DNA from 3 places in the Streptomyces sp. NPDC045678 genome. Region 3 is predicted to be linked to each of the others. Evidence: riboswitches for the same ligand, from Rfam matches in the RefSeq annotation. Region 3 holds a riboswitch; each other region holds the start of a gene.
The links. A riboswitch is a leader RNA that binds a small molecule or an ion and turns the genes downstream of it on or off. The one in region 3 is predicted to bind cyclic di-AMP.

Region 1: another riboswitch for cyclic di-AMP. It lies ahead of AC07DO_RS15390 (M23 family metallopeptidase); the one in region 3 lies ahead of AC07DO_RS18675 (transglycosylase family protein).
Region 2: another riboswitch for cyclic di-AMP. It lies ahead of AC07DO_RS10940 (M23 family metallopeptidase); the one in region 3 lies ahead of AC07DO_RS18675 (transglycosylase family protein).

Annotation. Positions count from the first base shown of each region.
Region 1 is NZ_JBWKJS010000004.1:154,240-157,543, forward strand. Features, by position in the region: gene AC07DO_RS15385 (M16 family metallopeptidase) at 1-933, shown strand, start outside; cyclic di-AMP (ydaO/yuaA leader) riboswitch at 1,140-1,302, shown strand; gene AC07DO_RS15390 (M23 family metallopeptidase) at 1,315-2,118, shown strand; gene AC07DO_RS15395 (GntR family transcriptional regulator) at 2,318-3,004, shown strand; gene AC07DO_RS15400 (HPr family phosphocarrier protein) at 3,132-3,304, opposite strand, start outside.
Region 2 is NZ_JBWKJS010000003.1:21,269-24,572, forward strand. Features, by position in the region: gene AC07DO_RS10935 (aldo/keto reductase) at 1-539, opposite strand, end outside; gene AC07DO_RS10940 (M23 family metallopeptidase) at 620-1,684, opposite strand; cyclic di-AMP (ydaO/yuaA leader) riboswitch at 1,696-1,843, opposite strand; gene AC07DO_RS10945 (PP2C family protein-serine/threonine phosphatase) at 2,065-3,288, opposite strand.
Region 3 is NZ_JBWKJS010000005.1:120,204-123,507, forward strand. Features, by position in the region: gene eno (phosphopyruvate hydratase) at 1-966, opposite strand, end outside; gene AC07DO_RS18675 (transglycosylase family protein) at 1,284-2,000, opposite strand; cyclic di-AMP (ydaO/yuaA leader) riboswitch at 2,005-2,155, opposite strand; gene AC07DO_RS18680 (LysM peptidoglycan-binding domain-containing protein) at 2,350-3,304, opposite strand, start outside.

The DNA.
Region 1 (3,304 bases), on a different contig from region 3:
CCGCACGAGGCCGCCAACCCGGCGCGCCGCGCGGCCAAGGAGCTCTCCCGGCAGCTGTTCCCGCCGACATCGCGCATGTCGCGCCCGCGCCAGGGCACCGAGGAGACGGTCGAGGCCATCGACTCGGCGGCGGTGCGTGCCTTCTACGAGAAGTTCGTCCGGCCCGCCACGGCCACCCTGGTCGTCGTCGGCGATCTGGAGGGCACCGATCTGGACGCCGTCCTCGCGGACACCGTCGGCGCCTGGACCGGTTCCGCGGGCGAGCCGCGCCCGGTGCCACCGGTGACCGCCGACGACCGCGGCCGCATCGTCATCGTGGACCGCCCCGGAGCGGTCCAGACGCAGCTGCTGATCGGCCGGGTCGGCGCCGACCGGCACGACCGCGTCTGGCCGGCCCAGGTCCTCGGCACGTACTGCCTGGGCGGCACCCTCACCTCGCGCCTGGACCGTGTCCTGCGCGAGGAGAAGGGATACACCTACGGTGTACGGGCGTTCAGCCAGGTCCTGCGCTCCGCCCCGGACGGGACGGGCGCCGCGATGCTCGCCATCAGCGGCTCCGTGGACACCCCGAACACGGGTCCGGCGCTGGACGATCTGTGGAAGGTGCTGCGCACCCTCGCCGCCGAAGGGCTCACCGACGCCGAGCGCGACGTGGCCGTGCAGAACCTGGTGGGCGTGGCCCCCCTCAAGTACGAGATGGCGGCATCCGTGGCGGCGACGCTCGCCGACCAGGTCGAGCAGAACCTGCCGGACGACTTCCAGGCGCAGCTGTACCGGCGGCTGGCCGCCACGGGCACCGTGGAGGCCACCGCGGCCGTCGTGAACGCCTTCCCGGAGGACCGCCTGGTGACGGTCCTCGTCGGGGACGCCGCGCAGATCGAGGAGCCCGTCAGGGCCCTCGGGATCGGTGAAGTGAGCGTGGTCACCGGCTGAGTGACGGATAACTAAACGGACAACTATGAGGACCCCGATGGCCCGTTTCGGCCACCGGGGTCCTCATATGTCCGGATTCATATGGAGGTTGCCTGTCTGCCGTGTGGCGTGCGCTACAAAAGTCGAGTTCTGTTTGTCGATTGACAGACGCCCCGATTAGCGTCGACCCGGCTGTCCGTCGCGCAGTACGCCGCATCCGCGGCACCGGGCAGTCATCGCCGAGTCCCCGTACGGCGCGAGCCAGGGGAGCCGGGGACCCACACGTCCCCTGGGGTGAATCGGGAACCTTGTCGCGAGGCGAGGGACTCGTAGGAGACCTTCCTGCTCCGAACCCGTCAGCTAACCCGGTAGGCGAGAGGGAAGGAAAGGAACACCCGCCACATGGCGTTCACCCGTGCCACCGGGAAGCACCGTCGTCCGAGCCGCATGACGCGGACCACCGCGAACGTCGCGGGTGTCGCGGCGCTCACCACCACCGGTGTCATCGGCGGTCTCGCGGGCCCCGCGCTCGCCGCCGCCGACGAAGCGGCCGTGGAGCACACCGGTCTCACCCAGGCGATATCCGTCGGCGACTCGCTCGCCGAGAGCATCGACGCGCAGGCCGCCGCGCAGCGCCAGGCCGCCGACGACGCCGCTGCCGCCAAGAAGGCCGAAGAGGCAGCCAAGAAGAAGGCCGCCGAGGAGAAGCGCAAGGCCGAGGCCGAGGCCAAGGCGAAGGCCAAGAAGGAGCGCGAGGCCAAGGAGCGCGCCGCCCGCGAGGCCGAGCGCAAGCGCCTGAACACCTACGTCTCCCCGATCTCCGGCTCGTACGTCTCCACGGGCTACCAGACCGGCGGTGCCATGTGGTCCTCCGGCAGCCACACCGGTGTCGACTTCCACGCCGCCTCCGGCACCTCGGTCCACGCGGTCGGCTCCGGCACCGTCGTCGAGGCCGGCTGGGGCGGTGCCTACGGCAACAACGTGGTCATCAAGATGAACGACGGCACGTACACCCAGTACGGCCACATGTCGTCCCTCGGCGTCACCGTCGGCCAGACGGTCACCCCGGGCCAGCAGATCGGCCTCTCCGGTTCCACCGGCAACTCCAGCGGCCCGCACCTCCACTTCGAGGCCCGCACCGGCGCGGAGTACGGCTCGGACATCGACCCGGTCTCGTACCTGCGCTCGCACGGCGTCAACGTCTGACCGACGCCTCCGCAGCATCGCACCGAAAGCCCCGGTTCCTCGTGAGCCGGGGCTTTCGCCGTTCCCGGCCGCCGTGTTCTTGGCCAAAAGATATCCATGAATTCCGGCCCGCCGTCGGAAATTCCGGCCCTCTGCAATAGAGTCACGGAACGAGCGTCGGTAGACCGCGTTGCGCGGGGATCAAAGCGGAGGTCCGGTCATGCGCGTTCCCGCGCACTCGGTATGCACGGCCATTCGGGATGACATAGTCGCCGGTGTGTACGAAAGGGGCGGCAAGCTCACCGAGGAACTCCTCGCGCGGCGCTACGGAGTCTCCCGCGTCCCCGTGCGCGAGGCCCTGCGCACCCTGGAGGCCGAGGGCTTCGTCGTCACCCGCAGGCACGCGGGCGCGTGCGTCGCCGAACCGACGGAGCAGGAGGCCGCGGACCTCCTGGAGGTCCGGACGCTGCTCGAACCCCTCGCCGCGGCCCGCGCCGCGCAGCGCCGCACGGACGCGCACCTGAAAGTCCTGCGCGGGCTCGTCAGGCTGGGCCAGGAGCGCGCGAGGAGCGGCCTGGGGGAGGAGTTGCGGTCCCTGGGCGGCTGGTTCCACGACACGCTCGGCCAGGCGTCCGGCAGCCCCGGCCTCACGGCGCTGCTCACCCCGCTCCGGCACAAGATCGCCTGGATGTACGTCGTCGAACCCTCGGCGGCGCCGGGCGAGTCCTGGTCCGAGCACGCGGCGATCGTCGACGCGGTGGCCCGCCGGGACGCGCAACGGGCGAGGGCGCTGACCGCGGCGCACGTCGAACGGACGCGTGCCTTTCACCGATTGCGCCCCGCGCGCCGTAGCGGCCGTGTGAGGGATTCGCAACATGCCGTAAACACGGTGAGCCTCCGCAATTAACGGAGGTGCCGTATATGAATGCCTGACGTTGTGCGTGAATTGCTCGACTTATTCAGGGGCATACATGCGTCGATGGGGTCACCCGTAATTCCGGGTGACCCCATCGACGTAATGCGAGGAACGTGTCCTAGACCGTCTCCGGAAGCTCCTCGAGCCCCTCGGCGACCAGCTTCGCCAGACGGTCGAGAGCGGCGTCGGCACCCTCGGCGTCGGAGGCCAGCACGATCTCTTCGCCGCCCTGGGCACCCAGGCCGAGCACCGCGAGCATCGAAGCGGCGTTGACCGGGCTGCCGTCGGCCT
Region 2 (3,304 bases), on a different contig from region 3:
AGCGCCACGTAGCGCGCGAGGCCCTCGCGGTCGGAGACGTCGAGCGACTCCTGGAGCCGCTCGGGGCTGATGTTCGACGCGGCGATCGCCCGCACCTTGCCGGCCCGCACCAGCTCGTCGAGCGCGCCGATGATCTCCTCCACGGGCACCGACGTGTCGTCGAAGTGGGTGTAGTAGAGGTCGATGTAGTCGGTGCCGAGGCGCTTCAGGGATGCGTCGGCGGCGCCCTTGATGGTGGCGGCGGACAGGCCCTTGTACTCGGGGTGGGAGCCGGCCTTCGTGGCCACGACGACATCGGAGCGGTTGCCGCGCTCGGCGAGCCACTCGCCGATGAGGGTCTCGGACTCGCCGCCCTTGTTGCCGTCGACCCAGGCCGAGTACGCGTCGGCGGTGTCGATGAAGTTGCCGCCTGCCGCGGTGTAGGCGTCGAGGACGGCGAAGGACGCCGCCCGGTCCGCGGTCCAGCCGAAGACGTTGCCGCCGAGGGAGAGCGGGAAGACCTCGAGGTCGGAGGAGCCGAGTGGGCGAAGAGAAGTCATATCCTCCTCAACGCCCCCATCGGAGACGGAATTCCGTGCAGGCCACAAGCAAGCGGTGGCCGGCCCCTACGAAGGCGCGATCAGGGGTTGAGGCCCTTGCTCTGCAGCCACCCGAGCGGGTCGATCCCCGAGCCGCCCGGCGTGTGGACCTCCATGTGGAGGTGCGGGCCTGTGACGTTGCCGGTCGCGCCGACGCGGCCGATGACGTCACCCGTGGAGACCTTCTGGCCCGCGCTGACGTTGAGCGACGACTGGTGGCAGTACCAGACCTCCGTGCCGTCCTCGAGTTCGAGCACGGTGCGGTAGCCGTACGCGCCCGCCCAGCCGGCCTCCTTGACGGTGCCGGTGTGCACGGCCTTCAGCGGGGTGCCCGTGGGCGCCGCGAAGTCCAGGCCGGTGTGGTGGCCCGAGGACCACATGGAGCCGGCGTCGCCGAAGTGCGAGGTGAGGGTGTACGAGGAGGTGGGGATGACGTAGCTCTTGGCGAGCTTGGCCAGGCGCGCGGCCTCGGCCTTCGCCTTCCGGGCCTCCTCCTCCTTCTTCTTCTTGGCGGCGGCCTTGGCGTCCGCCTCCTTCTCGGCGGCCCTCTGCTGCGCGGCCGCCTCTTCGGCGGCCTTCTTGACGGCCGCGTCCTCGGCCGCGGTCCGCACGGCGGTGTCCGCCTGGTTCTGCTGGTTCTCGGCCTGCTGCATGATGCGGGCCCGCAGGGCCTCGCCCGCGTGGGTGGTGCCCTGCTGGGCGTCGGCGGTGCTGACGCCCGCGGCGGTGAGGGGGGCCGAGGCGGCGACGGCGGTGTCCGCGGCGTCGTCGTCGGACATCAACGAGCCCACGCCGGGCAGGGACTCGGCCTCGGGCAGCGAGTCGGTGACCGCGCCCAGGTCGGGCATCGATATGGAGACCGGTGGCTTGCCGTCCTGCGCGGTGGCGATGCCGCCCGCGCCGACGGCGGCGATGACGCCCACGCCGAGCACGGTGGAGCTGCGGGCGAGCCCGCCGCCCTTCTTGTGCACACGGTGCCTGCCGCGGACGGGACGGACGGACTCCTCGGTGGGGTTCCACTCTTCGAAGGAGCCCTCGTCGTACGAACCGAAGTCGTCGTCATTCGGAACGTACACGGCTTGGGGGGCAGGCCGGTTGGACGCCACTGGGGCGCACTCCTTTCCTTCCTTCTCGCCTACCGGGTTAGCTGACGGGTTCGGAGCAGGAAGGTCTCCTACGAACATCTGACACGGATGCACAGATGCCCGATTCACCCCATGTTGGTGGTTCCCCGGCTCCCTTGCGGGATTAGGCGTGTGCGCACGGAGCCGCCTCTAGTGACGGCTGGGACGACCGCGCTGCGTTATCGAACGTTAATAGACAGCGGGTCGGTATTCCAAGCTGTTCCAGTTGATCGTTAACGCTCATCGGCCGTACACATCGGGACACGAAGGGTCGGAACGGGGCGAGTTGACCCCACCTTCCCAAACACCGGAACTTCACATTCTCTTGACAGAGCGTCAGTTGTTATGCGGAGGGCTGCACCTCAGTCACCGGACGTGACGTCGGAAGCGTCGGCCGCGACGTCCAGGTCCCCGGCGGTGGGGCGCCGCACCGCGAGCAGCGCCATGTCGTCCGTCATGCCGCCCCCGGTGTGCCGCCGCACCTCCCCCGCCAGCGCGGCGAGGAGCGCGTGCGGGCCGCCGCGGCCCGGGAAGATCCGCCCGCCGAGCCGGGTCGCGGGATCGTAGAACTCCCCCGCCGCGTTGCGCGCCTCCGAGAGGCCGTCCGTGTAGAAGAGCAGCAGCGCGCCGGGCGGCAGTTCCGTCTCGTCCGCGCGGTCCGGCCAGGTCCCGAGGTCCCCCATGCCGAGCGGCAGCGCGGGTTCGCTCGCCGACAGGACGCACAGCCGCCCGTCGCCGCGCAGCAGCAACGGCGGCGGGTGCCCGCGGTTCACGAGCCGTACGGCGCCCTCGCCGTGCCGGATCTCGGCGAGGACCGCGGTGGTGAACCCCTCGAACGCGTCGAGCCCGTCGCGCCGGGTGCCCTCGCGGGCGAGCGCCCGCTCCAGGCGCTGCGCGACCGCCTCCAGGGTGGCCTCCTGCTCGGCGGCCTCCCGGAAGGCGCCGATGACGACCGCGACGGCGGCGACCGCGCCCATGCCCTTGCCGCGTACGTCACCGACGATGAGCCGCACGCCGTGCGGGGTGTCCTGCACCGCGTACAGATCGCCCCCGATGAACGCGTCCGCCTGCGCGGCCTCGTACCGCGCCGCGAAGTCGAGCCCGCCGATCCGCGGATCCGGTTCGGGCAGCACGGCGCGCTGCGTGGCCTCGGAGATGGAACGGGCGATGGCGAGCCGGTCGTTGCTGCGCCGCACGACGCGGTTGATGACGATCGCGAGCGCGGCGACGGTCACCACGGTGACCACTTCGGTGACGGCCTCGACCTGGCTGCTGATCGTGCTGCCGTAGTGCAGGAAGAGGACGGCGGCCGTGGCGGCGACACCCGTCAGGACGGTGTTGAGCCGCGAGTAGAAGGGGGCGGCGATGAGGGGGGCGGCGGTGAAGAGGGGGGACGCGGTGAACTCCGACGGGGTCGCCGCGTCGTACACGACACCGACGACGAGGAGCAGGAGCGGCAGGGAGCGGACGAACGCCCGCTCGGGCCCGGTGGTCCCCCTGGCCTCCCTGGCATCCCTGTCGTCGGGATTTCCTCGCTGCCCCACCGCTTGTCTCCCGCCGAGTCCGCGCCCATCACCGCGCTGCATTCAGGGTTCCCGCAGC
Region 3 (3,304 bases):
CAGGCGCTCGGGGTTGGTGACGAACAGGTCGTCGCCGACGAGCTGCACCTTGTCGCCGAGCTTCTCGGTGATGGCGTTCCAGCCGGCCCAGTCGTCCTCGAACAGCGGGTCCTCGATGGAGACGAGCGGGTACGAGGCGACGAGCTCCTCGTAGTACTCGGTCATCTCGGCGGCCGAGCGCTCCTTGCCCTCGAAGGAGTACTTGCCGTCCTTGTAGAACTCGGACGCGGCGACGTCGAGGGCGAGCGCGATCTGCTCGCCGGGGACGTAACCGGCCTGCTTGATGGCCTCGAGGATGAGGTCGAGCGCGGCGCGGTTGGAGTCCAGGTTCGGGGCGAAGCCGCCCTCGTCGCCGAGGCCGGTCGACAGACCCTTGTCCTTCAGGACCTTCTTGAGGGTGTGGTAGACCTCGGTGCCCCAGCGCAGCGCCTCGGAGAAGGACTCCGCGCCGATCGGGGCGATCATGAATTCCTGGATGTCGACGTTCGAGTCGGCGTGCGACCCGCCGTTCAGGATGTTCATCATCGGGACGGGCAGCAGGTGCGCGTTCGGGCCGCCGAGGTAGCGGAACAGCGGCAGGTCGCTGGCCTCGGAGGCGGCGTGCGCGACGGCGAGCGAGACGCCGAGGATGGCGTTGGCGCCGAGCGAGCCCTTGTTGTCGGTGGCGTCCAGGTCGAACATGGCCTGGTCGATCAGGCGCTGCTCGGTGGCGTCGTAGCCGACGAGCTCCGGGCCGATCTGCTCGATGACGGCGAGGACGGCCTTCTCGACACCCTTGCCCTGGTAACGGTTGGGGTCACCGTCGCGGAGTTCGATGGCCTCGAAGGCACCGGTGGAGGCACCGGACGGAACGGCGGCACGACCGGTGCTGCCGTCGTCGAGGCCGACCTCGACCTCGACCGTGGGGTTGCCTCGGGAGTCCAGGATTTCCCGGGCTACGACGACGTCGATGGACGGCACGAGCATCTCCTTCTGGGATGTGACGCGTTTACGCGAGCCGCTTCGGCCCTGCGTCTCCTGAGCCTAACCGGCTCCGGGCCTTCGGCCAGCCGACCGCCCGTCCCCTGGGACGGCACAAAGGCCATATGGCGCGGAAACAGGGCGTAAGACCATGTTCTCTACTCGCTAGTAGCGAACAAGAGGGGGCCGGGGACGGCGGGGGAAGGGGTGCGGACATGGCCCCGCCCCGGTGCGTACGGGGGATACGCGCACCGGGGCGGGGAGCCCGTGGGGACGGGGGGTACGGCCGTGCGTCCGCCGAGGCACGGCCGTGACCGTCCGGGTCAGCTCAGGTGGAGCTGCTGGCCCGGGTAGATCATGTCGGCGTTGTCGATGATGTCGCCGTTGAGCTTGTAGACCTTGTGCCAGCCGCCCTTGACGTGCTTCGCCTCAGCGATCTTCGACAGGGTGTCGCCCGTCTTGACCTTGTACTCGCCGTCGCCCTTCTTGACCGTCTTGCCGGTCGGGGTCTCGACGGTCTTCTTGGACTCGGTCTGCGGCTGCGGCTTGGGCTGCGGCTTGGGCGCGGCCTGCTGCTGCGGGGCGGCCTGCTGCTGCGTCTGCTGCGGCTTCGGCGCGGCCTGCTGCTGCTGCGGAGCCTGCTGCTGCGAGCCGCCGCTGTTGGGCGAGGCGCCCGAGAGGCCGACGCCGCAGCTCGGCCAGGCACCCTTGCCCTGGCTGGCGAGGACCTTCTCGGCGATCTCGATCTGCTGGGCCTTGGAGGCCTTGTCGGCCGTCGGCGCGTACTTCGTGCCGCCGTACGCGGACCACGTGGAGGCGGAGAACTGCACGCCGCCGTAGTAGCCGTTGCCGGTGTTGATGGACCAGTTGCCGCCGGACTCGCACTGCGCGACGGCGTCCCACTCGGAGGTGGTGGCGGCCGAGGCGGAACCGGCGGCCATCAGCGGGGCCGCGACTGCGGCACCGGTGACACCGGCGAGCGTGACGACACGGGTGGCCTTGGACGGACGACGGTGCTTGCCCTTGCTGGAAAACAGCATGCGTTGATCCCCTCACCGACGCCTGCGAGGTGAGCTGTCGGGTTCGGGCCGATGTGGTTGCCCGGCCGCACTCCTTCGAGTGCGGCTTCACCCCTAGCCGCATGACGCGGCGCTTACCTTGGGTCCCCCGCTCCTGCCTACGGCGCTCAAAGCGACGACTGTTCCCGTCCGGCCGTTGGCAGGATTCGGCGTACCGACCGGCGGGGCTCACGAGTGGCGAGCGGTGACGACGGTAATCACGCGATCGCCGGAATTTCAAAGACGATCAGGGCTTCTGAGACCCATCTCTCACTCGCACCAAACCAGACATACGACGCGAAGCCCCCACCCGACTCTTCGTCAACTACCGTTACTTTTCGCCCAGATCGAGGCTCTGACCGGGGAGAATGAGGTCCGGGTCCTTGCCGACGGTCTTCTTGTTCTCGGTGTAGAGCTCGTGCCATCCGCCGTCGACGCCGAGGTCGTCCGCGATGACCGAGAGGTTGTCTCCGGAGCGCACCGTGTACGTCCCGTCGGCGATCCCGCCGGAGCGCTTCTCACCGCGCGAGGCGTGCCGTCCGGACCGGCCGTCCGCGTCCGCACCCTCGTCCGCGCGGTCGCCGCGGTGGCGGCCGGAGGCGGAGTCGCCGGAGCCGTCCGCGTCGTCAGCGCCGCCTGCGGGGTCGGTCGAGTTCTCGGGAGTGGGCGAAGTGGCGTCTTCGTCGCCCGACTTGCCGGAGTCACCCTTGTTGCCGCCGGTGTCGCCCTTACCGCCCTTGCCATCCTTTTCGCCGGACTCGTCGTGATTCTTGTCTCGGGAGTCCTTGCCGGAGCCGGGCCTGTCGCTCGCGTCGTCGGAGGGCTTCTCCGGGTCGGCGGACGGGTCGGCCGAGTCGGAGGCGTCGCCGGACGATTCGCCCTTGCCCCCGCCCTTGCCCGAGGGGCCCTTGGCGTCCTTGCCGTCCTTGCCGTCCTTGCCGTCCTTGCCGGAGCCTGTGGGGTCCGACGGCTCGGTGGGCTTCGGCGTGACCGGGGCGCCCGGGTCCACGTCGGCCGCGGCGCCGTCCTGGGTGAGGCCGGCGATCGGGGCGCAGCTCGGCCACGCGGCGGTGCCCTTGTCGTCGAGGACCTGCTCGGCGACGGCGATCTGCTGGGAGCGGCTCGCCTGGTCGGCGCTCGGCGCGTAGTCGAGGCCGCCGTACGCCTCCCAGGTCTCCTGGGAGAGCTGGAGGCCGCCGTAGTAGCCGTTGCCGGGGTTGGCGCTCCACTCGCCGCCGCTCTCGCACTCGGCGAGCTTCTCCCACGTCGTGGTCTCGGCGGCGTTC